3 regions of the Clostridium sp. CTA-5 genome follow, and region 2 is predicted to be linked to each of the others. Evidence: a T-box and tRNA genes for the amino acid it is inferred to sense, from the RefSeq annotation. Region 2 holds a T-box; the other regions hold tRNA genes.
What was found. A T-box is a leader RNA that pairs with one kind of tRNA and senses whether it is charged. The one in region 2 lies ahead of metG (methionine--tRNA ligase), so its partner is inferred to be a tRNA-Met.
Positions count from the first base shown of each region.

Region 1: it encodes a tRNA-Met, which carries the amino acid that the T-box ahead of metG (methionine--tRNA ligase) is inferred to sense. The anticodon was not compared.
Region 3: it encodes a tRNA-Met, which carries the amino acid that the T-box ahead of metG (methionine--tRNA ligase) is inferred to sense. The anticodon was not compared.

Region 1 covers NZ_BAAAAT010000002.1:318,259-324,867, reverse strand. Annotated here, with positions in the region: gene ACYUET_RS06660 (glycosyltransferase family 39 protein) at 1-1,300, opposite strand, end outside; gene ACYUET_RS06655 (MutS-related protein) at 1,339-2,904, opposite strand; tRNA gene ACYUET_RS06650 (tRNA-Met) at 3,498-3,573, opposite strand; gene ACYUET_RS06645 (phospholipase D-like domain-containing protein) at 4,159-5,628, shown strand; gene ACYUET_RS06640 (phospholipase D-like domain-containing protein) at 5,664-6,609, shown strand, end outside.
Region 2 covers NZ_BAAAAT010000008.1:92,130-98,738, forward strand. Annotated here, with positions in the region: gene dhaK (dihydroxyacetone kinase subunit DhaK) at 1-817, shown strand, start outside; gene dhaL (dihydroxyacetone kinase subunit DhaL) at 845-1,483, shown strand; gene dhaM (dihydroxyacetone kinase phosphoryl donor subunit DhaM) at 1,486-1,875, shown strand; T-box leader at 1,967-2,203, shown strand; gene metG (methionine--tRNA ligase) at 2,342-4,279, shown strand; gene metG (methionine--tRNA ligase) at 4,353-5,996, shown strand; gene ACYUET_RS14395 (TatD family hydrolase) at 6,230-6,609, shown strand, end outside.
Region 3 covers NZ_BAAAAT010000003.1:170,756-177,364, reverse strand. Annotated here, with positions in the region: gene ACYUET_RS08855 (methyl-accepting chemotaxis protein) at 146-1,603, opposite strand; tRNA gene ACYUET_RS08850 (tRNA-Met) at 1,804-1,879, shown strand; gene ACYUET_RS08845 (hypothetical protein) at 1,981-2,190, opposite strand; gene ACYUET_RS08840 (GntR family transcriptional regulator) at 2,434-2,802, shown strand; gene ACYUET_RS08835 (ABC transporter ATP-binding protein) at 2,802-3,503, shown strand; gene ACYUET_RS08830 (ABC transporter permease) at 3,497-4,309, shown strand; gene ACYUET_RS08825 (DUF3892 domain-containing protein) at 4,374-4,673, opposite strand; gene ACYUET_RS08820 (hypothetical protein) at 4,865-5,371, shown strand; gene ACYUET_RS08815 (SDR family oxidoreductase) at 5,423-6,289, opposite strand; gene ACYUET_RS08810 (GNAT family N-acetyltransferase) at 6,460-6,609, opposite strand, start outside.

The DNA of each region.
Region 1 (6,609 bases), on a different contig from region 2:
TTTTTCTTAAACCAACAATACCAAAGTAAAGTAAAAATATATAAAATAGGGTTATTAAGGTTAAGAAGGTAAATTCAAAATATCTTAATACTCTAATTCCCAGTGTTTGGTCACTACTTATTACTGTAAATTGAAAAGCACCAAAATCACTAACACCAACCTCACCTGATAGTTTTCCAATATACAAAGCTGCTACGTTTTTTATAGGTGAATGTAGTAATCTTTGTTGAATTAGTTTTATACTTTCTTCTTTTATCTTGTCATTGTCATAATTATATTTGATTGGAATATTAGAATCTTCTTCATTCCAAAATCCAAAGGAATTTAAGTTTGTGCCTTTTAAAACACTAGTTAAAACTGTTTCTTTAGGTTTCCATAAATGTGATTCTGTTATTTTATTATTAAGAAGTACAGAGCTTATAATATACAGAGGTAATATAAACATAATAACAGTAATTAAAATTGGTTTTATAGAACTTTTAAATCCTGTATAAATAAGTAAATACATTAAATATGCTATTAAGAAAATAATTCCTACCATTCTAAATAGGTTTCCAAATGAAAGAGCTAGTCCACTAAAAAATATCCATCTATATTTATTCATATTTTTTATATATTTTATAAAAGAATATATACTAAGCAAGTAGAATGGTATTGCTATATTTTCTGATAATGCTTGAGAGTTATACATTATAAATGGTGGAAATAAAGAAAAAAGTATTGATGATACAATTGCACTTTTATAACCCAATAACTCTTTTACAATACAATACATAATAAAAACTGATACAGTTGAAAAAAGTACATTAAAAAGTTTAATTAAAAAAATTGGATTATCATTAAAATTAAAAAATAAAGAATAATATAATACTGGAATAGTATCATGAGTAAATCTAGCGAAATAATTAAATCCATGAAAACAACTAAAATTTCCATTAAAAACATCTTTACTAGAGTTATACATAATTGCAAAATCAGAAATAGGTATAGTTTTAGTTAAGCTTATCCACAAAATTCTAATTATAAAACTAATAAGCAATATATAAATTATTAAATTTTTAGTATCTAGTAGTTTTTGTAACCAATCTATTATATTATTTCTTTTATAAAAAATTATACCTAGTCCTAATAGTATTATTGACATAGAAAAAATATTGGCTACAAGCTTCATACCTTTTGGAATTTCAATATATACAGCAAAATTTACAACGAAATTGACTAAGATAGAACTTATAATAGAAAAAATAAATATTCCAATCATAAGTTTTCTTAAAAAATTATTAAACAGATTTTTTATCATATGGTTATCTCCTTAAATAGAATATCTTTTATTTATCTTTAAATGAAATTTTCCATTCTTTCAACTCTTCTATAGGAATTTTGTATGATTTCTTTTGGATATCCTATATACTCCAAAAGTTTAATTGCATTTCTTGTTTTAGATATGCCTTTTTTAAGTTTATAATCAAACTTTAGTCCATTTTTATTATCTACATCTTCACTAAAATAATAGAAATCATAATTTTCTTTAAGAATATCTGAAAGCTCTCTATCATGGGTAGCAACAATACAAATCGCATTTCTTTTATTGATATAATTAAGTATTTCTGCTGAGGAAGATATTCTTTCAGCAGGATTTGTTCCTCTAAATATTTCATCTATCGCACAAAAAACAGGGATTTCCTTTTCTGATCCTTTTATTATTCTTAAAATAGATTCAGCTTCTGCTAAGTAGTAGCTTTTTCCACTAGTAATATCATCCTTTGGACTTATTGATGAGATTATATTTAAGAAACATCCTTTATATTCATGTGCTAAAGCAAAATTAAAAGTCTGTGCTAAAAGTATATTAGTACTTATCATTCTTAAAAATGTAGACTTACCAGACATGTTTGTCCCAGTCAAAACAATTCCCTTCTTGGAAATTTCAAGTGAATTTGCAACTGGATCTTTAAGAAGAGGATGTATTCCATCTATTATTTTTAATGAATTTTCCTTAATAAACTGTGGTGTGCAGTATTTTTTCTTATTATCATTTTGATAAAGTGCAATTGAAATTAAAGCATCAAGTTCTCCAACTAAATAATATAATTCTAATATCTTATCTTTCTTTCCAACTAATTTTATACTCATTCTATAAAATACACTTTCTTCTATAAGAAAAGGAATAGAAAACATCTGTAAAAGTCCACCAAAAGAATTAAGTACTTTAAGTAAGTATGTAGATTTATCTAAAACACTTAATTCATTTAACAAAGCTTTCATTTTTGTAGTATATAATTTAATTTCCTCATTCTTAATATATAATAATTTTTTTGATGTATTTATCAAATCTCTTAAATAGATAAGTCCTATAGCATTTATGGTGCTTTCTTCTTTATTATGTATATACATATTTATAAATATATCTACTAGTACAGCAATCATTAGTTTAGGTTCTTTAAATATAATAGCAGCTAATATTAATAGTATAGGTATAATACCTGCAATGCCATAAATCAAGGATTTTAACTTACTTACAGGAATTAAATCATTTATCATATCTAGTAATCTATTTTTACTATCATAAATCATATTATAAAATATTCTTCTTAAATTTACTGTTAAATCTAAATCTTTCTTAAATAAATCTATTAATTTTGATCTTTCTTTTAACTTTTCTTCATCCATTATTGGATTTCTAAGCATTTTATATAAAGCAGCTTCACCTTCTGTTGAATAAGTTCTATCTAATTCATAAAAGACATCATCCATCATCAAATCATCCCAAGTCTGATTATCAATAGTAAAATCATTTTTCTTACTTAGCTGAAATAATAAGTTTATTTGGTTAAAATTCCTTTTCCTATATTTTGTTGAATTAAGATCTTTTTTAATAAAGTCTTTGCTGACATCAAGAAACATAAAATCACTCTTTTCTATTTTAAATTACGTCTAGATTTAATAAGGCACAATGAAAAAATAAAAAGTCCATTTTCTATCCTATTTTCATGTGCCTAATATAATAAGCAATCATTCTAGAATTAAATAAAGAAACTTTATTTTAGTAAATATGCTTTTGGTATTATCTATCTATTATAATACTATTAGTATAGAAAGTATATTTTAGGAAGGAAAGTTATTGCAAAGTAGATTGGAGTAGATTATAAAGGTGGAGATTAATTTAAATAGGAAAAATTAAATATTAAAAATAAAGATATATTTGAAGTTTATGTTTAAATCTTAATATAAAGCTATGTTTTAAAAATATGTTGATATTATAGTATAAAACTCATGGACAAAGGAATTTACTTTAAGAACTCTAAAATAAAGCTTAGTCCAATTAATGCATGCTCCCAATCAAAGATTGATGACAAGCAATTAATTGTACAAATCTTCATTAAGAGTTCTAAAAAGCAAATTCCAATGCCAGTTCGTCCTTATACTATAATATTAACATTAACTTAAAACATAGCCTAAAATAATAAAACACCTATACATAAGTATAGGTGTTTTTATGGTTGCGGGGGCAGGACTTGAACCTACGACCTTCGGGTTATGAGCCCGACGAGCTACCAACTGCTCCACCCCGCGTTAATATTATAAGACATAGTTTTTAAATAACTCCTGTCTAGAGTTATACTATACCTTAATAAATACATAAAGTCAAGTAAGTATACTAATTAGTTTAAAAAAGATCCTGTTTTAGATTATATTTTAAATAATGAAAATTAGGCTTGGTAGATTGACTTGTTATTTTTTTTGATTATGCCTTAAATAAAATAATAAATGAATAGGTTTCTATATTATTTTTATTAATATGATTTATAAATAAATTTGTAATTTAAAAACAATTATACTTTTAATTTTAAAAATAATATATTAATTATAATATTCTGTCATAGTTTGCTATAAAGTTTCATAATTATATATATTACCCTAATATTATTTTATTTTAATAATTGTATATATTGTTAAAAATTTTTATTTATTAATTTTTTGATTAATATTTTGTGATTTATAACAAAAAAATAGTTATTAAATATATGGTTTTTGTATTTTATTAAGAAAATAGTAATTAAACAAAATATCTACAAAATATTACAATTTTAAGTATTTACTTCCAAAAATTATTAGGGTATGATAATTAACGATTTTAAATTTTAGGGGGTAATTACAATGAAAAGAAACAGAATATTATGTTGTATAACATCAGTCTTAATAGCTTGCAATATGTTTATTTCAACACAAGCTATTCCAGCAAATGCTAGTTGTGTTAATAAATCAACTACTGCTGCAGCTGTAAGTTATGAACTTAATGAAGATAAGTTAGAGGGATCGAATTTAGATGCTGAAGTATCTTTTTCACCGTTTGATAATCAAGTAGAAAAAGTACTTAAAGTTTTAGATGAAGCACAAGAAGAAGTAGTTATTGCACATTATAATATACGTTTAACACCAATATTATCTAAACTTGTTGAATTATCAAAAAGAGGAGTAAATGTTAAAGTTGTGGTGGACAAGGACAATGCAATTAAAGAATGGAATAAAGGGGATGACTATTTAGAAGAAAATGGTATAGAGGTTGTGAAATCTAAGCCAGAAAAGACAGTAGGAACTACAAATTATTCAATAATGCATTTAAAATCAGTTGTAATAGATAAAAAAACTGTTATGACTGGATCACTTAATTGGAATGCCACAGCTGCATATTGTAATGATGAAAATATGATTCTTATAAGAAATGAACAAGTAGCTAGAATTTATAGAAATCAAATTCTTCAATTATTTGAAAAAAAACCTTTTGAAATAGAAAAAGACCAGGATAGTGATGCGGTATCTATTCATTTTTCTCCAGAACAAGGTTTATCAAGGTATATTGAAAAACAAATAGGAAAAGCCAATAAATCTATTGAAGTTTCAATGTTTACATTTACTAATAAATACATAGGTAAGAGTTTATTAGATGCAGCTAAAAGGGGGGTAAAGGTAAAAGTAATAATGGAAAAGAAGCAATGCGATTTTTCTAAAATAGATGAAGAGTTAGAAAATCAACCTAATATAGAGCTATATAGAGTTGGTAATAAATTATCAAAATTCTCAGCTATGCATCAAAAATATTGTGTGATTGATGATAAAACAGTTATAACAGGATCTGCTAACTGGACAGCATCTGGTACAAAATTTAATGATGAAGATATTTTAATTTTAAATAATAGAGATATTGCAAAAAGATATCACCAAAACTTTTTAGATTTAGTACATGTATATAAAGGTATATCAAGCACTTTTGAAGGTGAAGAGATTAGAGAAAAGACACCTATATTATTTCATACAAATTGTTCATTAACACAGCCTGGAGATAAGGTTGTTGTTGTAGGAAATGTACCAGAGTTAGGAGAATGGAAGGTAGAAAGTGGATTAGAAATGTCAACATCTGATGATTTATTTCCAGATTGGTTTGTTAAAGCTGATATTAAACAAGGAAGTAAAATTGAATATAAATATGTAATAGTAAGAGCAAACGGTAATGAAGAATGGGAAAATGGGGCAAATCGTACTATAGATATTTCAGATACATCAAGAGCTTTTGAGGTTAGTGGAGAATATGGAGATACTTTAAATAATTGGCTACCATCACAAGAGTAAAAATATAAATAGTAACTTCATAGGAGGAATTTAAATTGAGTAAATTTAAAAGCATTAAAGTTTTAGTTTTAACAGTAATTTTTATAACATTTGTTAATTTAAATGGAGTAACATTTGCAAGTACAATTGATAAAATTGAAATAAATCAAGAAAATGTTATAGATATAACTGATATGTCAAATGAATCTGAAGTAAACGAAAAAAATGTAGAAGATAAAATTAAAGATGATAAATTAGATAATCAAAATACGGATAATATAATTAAAAACAATGATTTAAATAGTGAGAATAATGATTTAAACAAGGATAATAAATTAGATAAAATTGAAACAGAAAATAAAGAAAATTGTACTGTTACAACTGAAAAAGTTGAAAAAGATGAAGATAAGGCTATAGATATAACTGAAGATGCCAAAGAAAATGTTGAAGATATAGAAGAAAACAATGAAAATATAGAAGTCAAAAAAGAAGATTTTGCAACACCTATAGATTATGGCTTTTGGTTTGATAAGGATAATAAAAATAAAGATATAATTAGAGCTTATGTAGATTTAGGGGTAAATAACTATGAATATCACAAAAAAATGACTCTTAATATGCATATAGAAAGAGAAAATGGAGCTATTGAACATTATTTATATTACTTAAAATATAAAGGGAATATAGAAAATGGCAAAGAAAAGTGGGGAACTGATATAATAAATATTGATACTAACCCTAGTTGGAATGGTGAAATAAAAAATGTATATATTACATACAATATTTTAAAAGATATAAATAATGATGGAAAAAGAGAATTATGCCCATCAAAAAATAAATATCTTATTGCAACTTTAAAGGATTTAGATAAAACAAATTTAAAAAGCAATATAGGAATACCTAAAGTTGCAAAAGATAATGATTATATAAATCCTAATGAAGTGGTGGATACATCTTTAGCAAAAACTATATCTCATAAATTTAAAGATTCAATACCAAAAA
Region 2 (6,609 bases):
TGGAGGATATGTTGGCTTCGGAATGTTAGATGGTGCAGTATGTGGAGAAGTTTTTACATCACCTACTCCTGATCAAGTATATGAAGCAATTAAAGCTACAGATAATGGAAATGGAGTTCTTCTTGTTATAAAAAATTATACCGGAGATGTCATGAATTTTGAAATGGCAAAAGAAATGGCAGAAATGGAAGGGATAAATGTAGAACAAGTAATTGTAAATGATGATGTAGCTGTAGAAAATAGTTTATATACAGCAGGAAGAAGAGGAATTGCTGGAACTGTATTCGTTCATAAAATAGCTGGAGCAAAAGCTGAATCTGGTGGAAATTTAGAAGAAGTAAAGGCTGTTGCTGAAAAAGTAATAAATAATGTTAGAAGTATGGGAATGTCTTTATCATCTTGTATAGTACCAGCAGCAGGAAAAGCTAACTTTTCATTAGGTGAAGATGAAATAGAAATAGGAATGGGTATACATGGGGAACCTGGAACTCACAGAGAAAAAATCTCTACTGCTGATGGAGTTGCAGAACATTTATTAAGTAAAATTTTAGATGATATTAGTATAACTAAAGGTGATGAGGTAGCTGTAATGATAAACGGTCTGGGATCAACACCATATATGGAGTTATATATTATAAATAAAAAGGTAAATGAAATATTAAAAGATAAAGGCATAAGTACACATAAAACTTTTGTTGGTGAATTTATGACTTCATTAGAAATGGCAGGATGTTCTATTTCAATATTAAAACTCGATAATGAGCTTAAAGGATTACTTGATGCAAAAGCTGATACTCCAGGACTTAAGGTTATATAATAGCATCATATTAGAGGAGGGTTAATTATGGTAACAGTAAAAGAAGTAAAAGATATTCTAGTAGAGATAGAAAAAGTTATAGAAGAAAATAAATTATATTTAAGTGAATTAGATGCAGCAATAGGAGATGGAGATCATGGCTTAAATATGAGTAAGGGATTTAAAGCACTTGTTGAAAAGGTAAAAGGTTTACCAGATGATGACCTAGGAAATATATTTAAAAACGCAGGTATGGCTTTAGTTTCTAATGTAGGAGGAGCATCAGGTCCTTTATATGGAACTGCTTTTATGAAAGCAGCTATGGTAGTTAATAAAAAAAGTGAAATGGATATAAATGATTTTGTTAAAGTTTTAGAAGAAGCTTTAGGTGGAATAAAAATGAGAGGTAAAGGTCAAGAGGGTGAAAAAACAATGATTGATACTTTATCACCATCAATAGAAGCCGCTAAAAAGTCTATTAAAGAAAATAAATCTGCTAAAGAAGTCTTACTTGAAATAAAAGAAGCAGCTAAAAGAGGTATGGAACATACAAAAGATATAATTGCAACTAAGGGAAGAGCAAGTTATGTTGGAGAAAGAAGTATAGGACATATTGATGCAGGAGCTACTTCAATGTACTTGATTTTAAATACTATAATAGAAAATTTGACTAAAGAGGAGAATTAATTATGGTTGGTATAGTAATAGTATCACATAGTAATTTTATAGCTAAAGGTGTTAAAGAAGTTGCGCTTCAAATGGCACCAGAAGTTTCAATTGTAGATGCAGGTGGAACAAGTGATGGAAGAATAGGTACAGATATTTCTAAAATAACTAGTTCAATAGAAGAAGTTTATAGTGAGAGTGGTGTACTTGTATTATTTGATTTAGGGAGTGCATTTATGAATACAGAAATGGCTATAGAATTTTTAGATGATAATATTAGAGAAAAAGTGGAAATCGTAGATGCACCTTTAGTAGAAGGAGCAATTACAGCAGCAGTAGAATCTAGTATGAATAAATCTTTAGCAGAAATAAAAGATGTTCTTAAGCCTATGTCTTTAAATAAAATTTCTTAATATTTAATATAAAAAGAAGGTTGTTATTCAATCTTCTTTTTATATTAAATTATTTGACATGAAAATGTATTTATTCTATTATAATAAGTGTATAAATGCTATGAAGAGAAGAGTAATGAAAAGGAATTTTTAAAGAGAGCTAATGTTTGGTGAAAATTAGTAAAGGAAATTTTCATGAAGATGGACTTGGAGCATATTTCCCGAGCAATATTTGTTAAGGATTTACGGAAGCACCCGTTATAGTGCATGGTGATGATGGTCACCTAGTGAGTTATTTATTGTAAAATGAATAGGAAGTAGAGTGGTAACACGTATATACGTCTCTATATAGGTTAAATATACCTATATGGAGACTTTTTTAGTTAAATTATAAATTCTAAAAAATATAGGATTTATTTAATAAATATTAAGAGGTAAAGAAATAGTATTTAAGATTACTGTTTAAAATAAGGAGGAATATTTAAAAATGTGTAAAGAATGTAAAAAAACATATTATATAACTACACCAATTTATTACCCATCAACAAAACTTCATATAGGTAACACTTATACTACAGTAGCTGCTGATGCTTTAGCAAGATTTAAAAGATTAACAGGATATGATGTAATGTTCTTAACAGGTACAGATGAACACGGTCAAAAAATCCAAAGAATAGCAGAAGAAAAAGGAATTACTCCAATAGAACATGTAGATGAAATTGTAGCTGGTATTAAAGATCTTTGGAAGATGATGAATGTAAGTTATGATAAATTTATAAGAACTACAGATGATTACCATGTAAAAGCAGTTCAAGATATATTTAAAAAATTATATGATCAAGGAGATATTTATAAGAGTTCTTATGAAGGCTGGTACTGTACTCCATGTGAATCATTCTGGACAGATACTCAATTAGTAGATGGAAACTGTCCTGATTGTGGAAGACCAGTTGAAAAATCAAAAGAAGAAGCTTATTTCTTTAAGATGAGTAAATATGCTGATAGATTAATCAAATATATAGAAGAAAATCCAAATTTCATTCAACCTGAATCAAGAAAGAATGAGATGTTAAATAATTTCTTAAAACCAGGTCTTCAAGATTTATGCGTTTCAAGAACTAGTTTTGATTGGGGAGTTCCAGTAACTTTTGATGAAAAACATGTTGTTTATGTATGGATAGATGCATTATCAAACTATATTACCGCACTTGGATATGGTCAAGATAACAAAGAATTATATAATAAATTCTGGCCAGCAGATGTACATTTAATAGGAAAAGATATCCTAAGATTCCATACAATATATTGGCCAATAATGTTAATGGCTTTAGATTTACCACTTCCAAAGCAAGTATTTGGTCATGGATGGTTACTTGTTGATGGTGGAAAAATGTCAAAATCTAAAGGAAATGTTGTAGATCCAGTTGTTTTAGTTAACGAATTTGGTGTAGATCCCGTAAGATACTACTTATTAAGAGAAATTCCGTTTGGAGCAGATGGTCTATTTAATAATGAAATATTCATAAAAAAGATAAATTCAGATCTTTGTAACGATTTAGGTAATCTTTTATCAAGAAGTGTCGCAATGATAGAAAAATACTTTGAAGGGGAAATTCAACCACAAGCTGAAAAAGGTGAATTTGATGAGGAATTAATAAATTTAGCATTAGCTACTCCTAAAAAAGTTGAGGAAGCTATTGATGAATTAAATATCCCTTTAGCATTAGAACATGTATTTGAATTAATAGGTAGAGCTAATAAGTATATAGATGAAACAACTCCTTGGATTTTAGCTAAAGATGAAAGTAAGAAAGCTAGATTAGGAACAGTATTATATAACTTAATTGAAAGTTTAAGATTTGCTTCAGTTATGATTTCATCATTCTTACCAGATACAGCTAAGAAAATTAATGAACAAATCAATACTAATGAAATATCATGGGAATCATTAAAAGCATTTAACGGAACAAAAGCTGGAACTAAGGTAGTTAAGGGTGAAAATTTATTCCCAAGAATAGATGTAGAAAAGAAACTTGAAGAGTTAGAAGCTTTAAAGGCAGCACAAGCACCAGCTAAAAGAGAAATAACTCCTATAAAAGAAGAAATAACAATAGATGATTTTGAAAAAATCGACTTAAGAGTAGTTAAAGTGTTAGCTTGTGAACCAATAAAAGGAGCTAAAAAATTACTTAAATTAAAGGTAGATTTAGCTGGAGAAGAAAGACAAGTGGTTTCTGGAATAGCTAAATATTATAAGCCTGAAGAATTAGTAGGAAAAAATGTAGTTTTAGTGGCTAATTTAAAACCGGTAAAGCTTAGAGGAGAATTATCACAAGGTATGATTTTATGTTCAGCATCTGATGATGATAGTGAATTAAAAGTTGTAGATCCAGGTGAAATTTTAAGTGGAAATATAGTTAGATAATTTTTAATTAAAAGCAATCTTTTTAAATTTATAAAAGATTGCTTTTATAAAAACTTTTGAAGGAGTGAAAAGTATGAATATAATAATTGGAAATGCTTGGCCTTATCCTAATGGAGAGCTTCATTTAGGAAGAATAGCTGTATTATTACCAGGCGATATATTAGCTAGGTATCACAGATTAATGGGAGATGATGTGGTTTTTGTATCTGGAAGTGACTCTCATGGAACTCAAGTAACTATTAAAGCTAAAGAGGAAGGGCTTACTCCAGAAAAAGTAGAAGAGAAATATCATGAGAAGATTCAAAAGTGTTTTAAAGATTTAGGATTTTCTTTTGATATCTTTACAAAAACTCATACAGAATATCATTCAAACAAGGTAAAAGAATTTATACTAAATTTATATAATAAGGGGTATATCTATGAGAAAAATATTGAGCAAATATATTGTGAAACTTGTGAAGAATATCTTTCTGATAGATATATAGAAGGGATTTGTCCCTATTGTGGTTCTCATGCAATTGGAGATCAATGTGATGAGTGTTCAGAAATATTAGAAAGTGAAAATTTATTAAATAAACAATGTACTTTTTGTAAATCTGAACCAATAATAAAAGAAACCAAACATTTATTTTTTGCGTTATCCAAACTAGAAAAATATGTAAAAAGAGTTTATATAAGACAGAATGGTTGGAGAGAAAATGCACAAAAAATTGCAAAGAGATATTTAGATGAAGGTCTTAGAGACCGTGCAGTAACTAAAGATTTTAATTGGGGAATTGATGTCCCATTAGAAGGATATAAGGATAAGAAAATTTATGTTTGGATAGAAGCTTTAATGGGATATTTGACTGCAAGTATGAAATGTATAGATGAAAGAGAAGAAGATTATAGAGAATATTGGTCTGGAGAAGATAGCAGAGTATATTTTGTACATGGAAAAGATAATATACCGTTTCATACAATAATATTTCCAGCTATTTTGGCAGGATTAGGGATAAAGAATCCTAATATGAGAGAAATTTCAAGTGAATATTTAACGCTAGAAGGGAAGAAATTTTCAACTATAAAAAATTGGGCAATTTGGCCTGATGAAATGTTAGAAAAATATAATCCTGATTTAATTAGATATTATTTAATATTAAACGGACCAGAAACTAAAGATTCTGAGTTTATGTGGAAAGACTTTATAAAAACAAATAATAACGATTTGGTAGGATTATTTGGAAATTTAGTAAGTAGAGTTTTAATGTTTTTAAATAAGAACTTTGATGGAAAAATACCTGATTGTAGAATAGATAAAGATTTAAAAGAGAACTTATTTAATATATATTGTAAAGTTGGAGATAAAATAGAAGAGGGACGATTTAAAGAGGCTTTAAAGGATGTTTTAAGCTTAGTTAAAACAACCAATAAATATTTTGATGATGAAAAGCCTTGGATAAACATACATGATAATAAAAAAAGATGTGAACAGGTAATTTATAATTGTGTACAAATAATTGCAAATTTATCTAATTTAATGGAACCATTTATGCCATTTTCATCACAAAAAATAAGAGGTTTCTTAGGAATAAAGAATTCTACATGGATGCCTATAGAAGTAAGAAAAATGAATATAGGTGAAATTGGGATTTTATTTGAAAAAATAGATAAAAAAAATATCTCCGAAGAGATTACAAAATTAAAAAATAACTGGAACATCTCATTTAGGGGGTGAGATGTTCCAAAAACCATTAATAAATTAATGGTTAAAAGGGGTAAATAATAATGCTTTAACTACTTTACAACTTAAATATTACCAGTGTAATATGTCAAATATGTGTCAAATTTAAATTGTTTTTAAATTTAACAATTATATAGTAAATAATAAATAGATTTAAATAAAAAAGTATATTTTTAAGGTAGAGAAAATTATAAAATATAAATTAGTATTTGAAAGGATATGTTTTTATGGAAAAATTATTTAGGATAATTGATAGTCATGCGCATTATGATGATGAGGCATTTATAGAGGATCAAAAAGAGGTGTTTAATGAAATTAAAGAAAATGGAGTTATAGGGGTCTTGAATTGTGCAGCCTCTTATTCAAGCTTAAAAACTACAAATAGATTAACCAAAGAATATGATTTTATATATGGTGCATTAGGAATACATCCTGAAAATGCAAATGAATTTGCTGATAGTGTTTTAGAAGAAATTAAAGAGTATATAAAGTCTAATAATAAAATAGTTGCAATAGGAGAGATTGGTTTAGACTATTATTGGGATGAAAATCCTGAAAAAAGTATTCAAAAAGAAGTTTTTAGAAAGCAAATGCAATTAGCACAAGA
Region 3 (6,609 bases), on a different contig from region 2:
TTTTATTTCTAGTTAATTTTATAATAAATTTTCTTATGATTCAATATAAACTTGGGTGATTATAATCAACTCATTCTTACAAAAAACGCACATTTATCAAATATAAATGTACGTTTTTAATATTTCACCTAATTTCTAATATATACTACTTATTAAATAATTTTTCAAGTTCTTTACTTTGATATTGTATCGTTTCTACACTATTTTGTATGTTATTAATTTGTTCATCCTGCTCTTGTTGTAATGTAGTTACTTCTTCTGCATTTGCAACATACTCCTCGGTAAGCGCAGTTGTACTTTCCACATTAGCCTGTACATTTTCTACTAATGAATCTATTTTCTCTACTAATTCATATTCTTTATAAATATGATCCTTTATATTTTCAAATAATTGTTGCATATTCTTAAAACTAATAAGGGTAGCATCTATAATATTTTGTCCTTCTTCAGCTGCCTTATCACCATTGTCAACTGATTCCGTTACTTTGTTAATTCTATTTTGTACTTGTAAAATTAATGATTCTATTTTATCTGTAGTATCTTTTGTTTGTTCTGATAACAACCTAACTTCTTCAGCAACTACTGCAAATCCTTTTCCTGCTTCTCCTGCTCTTGCTGCTTCTATAGATGCATTTAATGCTAACAAATTTGTTTGTTCTGAAATTTCTTTAATCCCTCTTAAGACATCTATTACTTGCTTCATATTCTCATTAAATTCTTTTACAGTTACATTAGTTTCCTTAACTGCACTTCTTATTATGTTAATATGATTACTAACTTTATTTATTTCTTTTAAATTCATATCTGTACTTAAATTTAAATCTTTAGATAAATTTTCAATGGAATTAGATATTTTTCTTGTTGAACTAACTTCTTCTTTTATATTATTTACTGAACTTGTAATATCAGTCATATTATTAACTTGTATTTCTATTCCATTATTTATTTCTTCCATGGCCTTAGTTATACTTTGAGATTGATGTCTTGTATTTAAAGTTGCATTATTTAAAATAGAAATCCCTTCATTAATTACACTATTTGTATTTTGTATAGTTAGCATAGTATCTTGTATTTCTTGATTAGCTTTAATTGAATTATTTAAAGCTTCCTTACTCCACTTTACCATAAAATACAAAATCACTTCAGATATTATTAAAGCTGTACATTGTGTGACAAATATATTTATACCTTGACCCTCTCCTAATAAATTAAACCCTACTATAAATTGTACAAAAAATATAATTACATCAATTATAATTGAATATCTTATCAATAATTTTTCATCAAAGTACAAGGCACTCATTACTACTGTTGATAAAAACAAAATTAATGCATAACTTACTCCACCTACTCTTATTGAAAATAACATTTCCGCTAACATTGTAGTTAGTGGTATTCCTATACCACATACAACCAAATTATTAGACTTTAAATTTAGAATATAAGTTATTACCATTACTAATGTACAACTAATTAATGCTGTCATCCCTCTTTTAAGACCATATAAAATAAACGATTGCAATGCCAGCATAGTGCATAGTACTAATAGTATTCTTAAATTAAGTTTATTAGCCCTTTCTAATGAAGTAGTTGTCTTACTCATTGTCTTCTCCCCTTTTAATTTTAAGTCTATTTTTTTATTAATTATATCATGTATCTACAAAAAACTTATTACTATTTCTTGATAAATAAATTTTATTATAGTAAGCATACAAATTTATTCCTTAAATACTAAAGTTTACTTTATTATGGTTGACTTATGTAATGAAGTGAAGTATACTATATACATAGCAAAGTTAATATCGCGGGGTGGAGCAGCTGGTAGCTCGTCGGGCTCATAACCCGAAGGTCGTAGGTTCAAGTCCTGCCTCCGCAACCATAAAAAAGACACACTATAATTTTAGTGTGTCTTTTTAGTTTATAATTTATTTTATAAAAAAACTATACTATTCTTTTATTGCACTAATATTTTTTAACCTATTATTTGCTAAGTTTACATTGTATTTTCTTTTTAGCTTCTAAACTATTATTGATTTCTTTTGATAATATATTTTTCTTTTTATTCTCATATAATGATTCTTGTAATTCTGCAATAAAATAAAAAATTATCATACCTATAAGCGACAATCCAGCTATAATCAAAACAATAACTATAGTATCTATTGAGGAAGTTAGTTTACTGATAATCATACATTTTTCCTCCTTATAAATTACTTATATATAGCTTTAATAGTTAATTCGTATTAAAATTCAAAGATATATATTATTATATGTTTTTACTGCACTGCTTTTTCTATAATAATTAAATTTATTTTTTATAATTAAATCAAAGATATAATATTTGCAAAATGTTATTGACAAAATATGTGTATTATTATATTATTGTATTAAGCAATTAATACAACAGTACAATAGTACAAAGGAGATGAAACTATGATATGGGAATTCAAGGATGAACGTCCAATATATATACAGTTAGTAGAACAAATACAACTTAGAATAGTATCTGGTGTGTATGGCATAGGCGAAAAACTTCCATCTGTAAGGGATTTAGCAAGCGAAGCGTCAGTAAATCCAAATACAATGCAAAAAGCACTTACAGAATTAGAACGGAAGGGTCTGGTATTTAGTCAAAGAACAAGTGGTAGATTTATTACGGAGGATGGGGAAATGATAAAAAAAATGAGAGATGATATAGCTAAAGAACAAATTCAAGATTTCTTTGAAAATATGAAAAAAATTGGTTATACCCCTAAAGAAACAATCGAAATCGTCGAACAAATAGTAAAGGAGATGAAATAATGGATAATCCTATATTAGAATGTAAAAACTTAGTTAAACATTATGGTGGAAAAGAAGCTTTAAAAGGAATAGACTTAAAAATAAATAGAGGTAGAATTGTAGGACTTCTTGGACCAAACGGTAGTGGTAAAAGTACATTAATTAAACTTGCAAATTCACTATTAACACCAACAAGCGGTGAAATATTAATTGCTGGAAATAAACCTGGAGTTGAAACTAAGAAGATAGTTTCTTATTTACCTGAAAGAACTTATTTAAATGATTGGATGAAGGTTTCTGATATCATAAACTTCTTTAGCGATTTTTATGATGATTTTAATTCTGAAAAAGCTTATGACATGTTACAAAAGTTAAATATAAATCCTAAGGATAAACTAAAAACTATGTCAAAAGGAACTAAAGAAAAAGTTCAACTTATTTTAGTAATGAGTAGAGAGGCTGAACTTTATTTCTTAGATGAACCAATAGCCGGAGTTGACCCTGCTGCTAGGGATTATATTTTAAATACAATAATTAATAATTATAATGAAAATGCTACAGTTATAATATCTACACATTTAATATCAGATATTGAGCAAGTACTTGATGATGTAATATTTATCTCTTATGGGGAAATATTCTTAACAAAAAGTGTTGACGAAATAAGAGAAGAGCACGGAAAAACTGTTGATGCTCTATTTAGGGAGGTATTTAAATGTTAGGAAAATTAATGAAATATGAAATAAAAGCAACTGGAAGAATTCTTTTACCACTATATGGAGTTCTTTTAGCATTTACATTAATTAATAAACTATTTATAAGGAATAATTGGAATACCTTAGATACTAGTACTTTAGGTGGAATTCCTGCTGTTCTTAGTATATTTGCTTATGGTGTTACTATGGCTGCAATTTTTATAGTAACTTTCTTTATAATAATACAACGCTTTTATAAAAATCTTCTTGGAGATGAAGGTTATTTAATGCATACACTTCCTGTAAGTACATGGAAGAATATTTCAAGTAAACTTTTAATAGGAGTTTTTTGGACTGTAATAAGTGGTATTGTAGCTATACTTTCTATATTTATTTTAGCATTTAGTTTTAGTAATTTTGATTTTAATTTCTTTAATGAACTTGGTAAAGTATTTTCTGAAATATACAAAGAAGTAGGAATAAGTGGATTCATGCTATTTTTAGAATTTATATTAGCTGTATTTATACAAATGGCAATGGGTATAATTATGATTTATGCTTCTATTTCAATAGGTCATTTATTTAATAAAAGAAAACTTCTTTCTTCATTTGGTGCTTTTATTGTATTAAATATTATTATGAACACAATTACTTCTGTTCTTGGAATAACTTTCTCTGGAAAATTAGAAATATATGCAAATACTATAAATCAAAATTCATTAGGATTATTTCATGGAATTGTTTGGGGTGCTATTGCAGTTAACTTAATTTTCTTTATCTGCTATTTCTTCATAACTAATTATATTGTAAAGAATAAATTAAATTTAGAGTAATATAAATATTATATAAAAGCCTAACCTAAATTAATCACTTGATAATTTAAGGTTAGGCTTAAATTTATTCAGTTATAGATGGTAAAGAACTTAAGTTATTAGATTCATTTTGGTCTGGTAAACTCCTTAAATATTCCTCGCCTTTTTTAGATACTCCAACAGCTACTCCAGATATATTACCTTCTTTAGCCATTCTTACTCCATCTTCTTTAGATATTCTTTCACCATTTGAAAGTTCATATCCAGTCACTTCTCCAGAGTGCTTTATTAGAGCTGCTATTGACTGTGCATTACTATTAGGTGTAGGTACTTCTTTATTAATGTTAATTGGTAATCCACCTAACATTCCATTTTTATTGTCCATAAAATCACACCTCCTATAACATTATGGTGTTATTTTATCCTAATAATATACTTTAATTCATAAGTAGATTTATTTTTATATAATTTTGCAATTCTATTTATTATCACTTCCATTATAATTTAATGTATCGTTTTTTCATTAAGTGCAATAAGATAGATTAAACAGTAATAAATATTTTAGGTGGTGAAAAAATGAATCCCTTATTAAATATGTTATTCAGTGCTCTTTTTCCTAATATGGGTCTAGGTGGTATGATGAATCCTATGGGTGGTAATCAAATGATGGGGGGTAATCCCTTAATGAACATGCTAGGTGGTATGAATAATAATCAACCCCAAATGTCCCAAATGATGGGAAACCCTTTGTTAAATATGCTTCTAGGTGGTATGAATCCTAATATGATGAATATGATGGCAGCTAATTCTAACAGAAATTCCATGAATGGTAATAACATGAATGGTAATAATATGAATAGAAATCCCATGAGTGGTAATAATATGAATAATAATAACATGAACATCAATTCTCTAATTAATATGTTAATGCGAGGACAAAACAATAATGTCCCTAATCCATTTATGAATATGAATAGAATGAATGGTATGATGAATCAAAATAATAATATGAATAGAATGAATAACATCAATCAAAATAATATGTATAATAAAAACAATTCTCAATCTAATTTTAAAAGATAATTAGATGCGAAAATGAGCCTTAAAATTTAAGGCTCATTTTAATTTTTTATATTATGAATTAACTATTTCTCCACCATTAATATGAATTGTTTGACCTGTAATATATGAAGCACATTCTGATGCTAAAAATACATATGCTCCGGCACATTCAACTGGTTGCCCTGCTCTTCCCATCGGAGTGTCTGAACCAAATTGAGAAACCTTATTTGCATCAAAGCTAGCTGGTATCAGTGGTGTCCATATAGGGCCTGGCGCAACTGAATTTACTCTTATTCCAGTTTTTCCTTTTGCTAATGCAAGTGCTAAAGACCTTGTAAATGCAGTAATTGCTCCTTTTGTCATTGAATAATCTATTAAAGTTTCATTTCCTTTAAAGGCTACAACTGATGCTGTATTTATTATGCAACTTCCTGCTTTTAAATGTTCCATTGCAGCTCTGGTCATATAAAATGTACCATATACATTTACTTTAAAAGTTTTATCAAATTGCTCATCTGATAGCTTTTTTATATCCTTACACTCATATTGGACAGCTGAATTATTTACTAATATATCTATTTTTCCATATTCATCAATAGTTTTTTTAATTACGTCCTTACAAAAATCAGCATTGCCAATATCCCCTTTTATAAGAGTACATTTTCTGCCTATTTGGTCTATAATTTTTTTAGTTTCTTCTGCATCTTTTTCTTCATTGTGATAAACAATTACTATATCTGCAGCTTGGTTAGCATAAGCTACTGCTACTGCTTTTCCTATTCCACTATCTCCTCCAGTAATTATTGCAACTTTATTATTTAATAATTCACCCTTTTTATTATAGTTCGGATCATCATATATCGGTGCTGGATTCATTTCATATTCAAATCCTGGTTGATGATCTTGATGTTGTGCTAGAAATGAATTAGGAAAATTCATATTAATTCCTCCTTGCTTATCTATTTAAGACATATAAAAAATAATAGCTTAAAGATGTTAATATATTTTTTCATTATATATAAAACAAAATATATTAACATACTAGTCTATTATTTTTTCAATGTATCTAATATTAAATAGTATCTCCTAGCACTAAAAAATTATTTATATCAATTAAATTGACTAATATATTTATTAAAAGTTATTGAGTACTTTGTTTCTTTTTCTAAATATTTTTTTTCTATAAATCCTACTTTTTTAACTACTTTACTAGATCTATAATTTTCTTTGTGAACTTTTGCTACAACTTCATCAAGTCT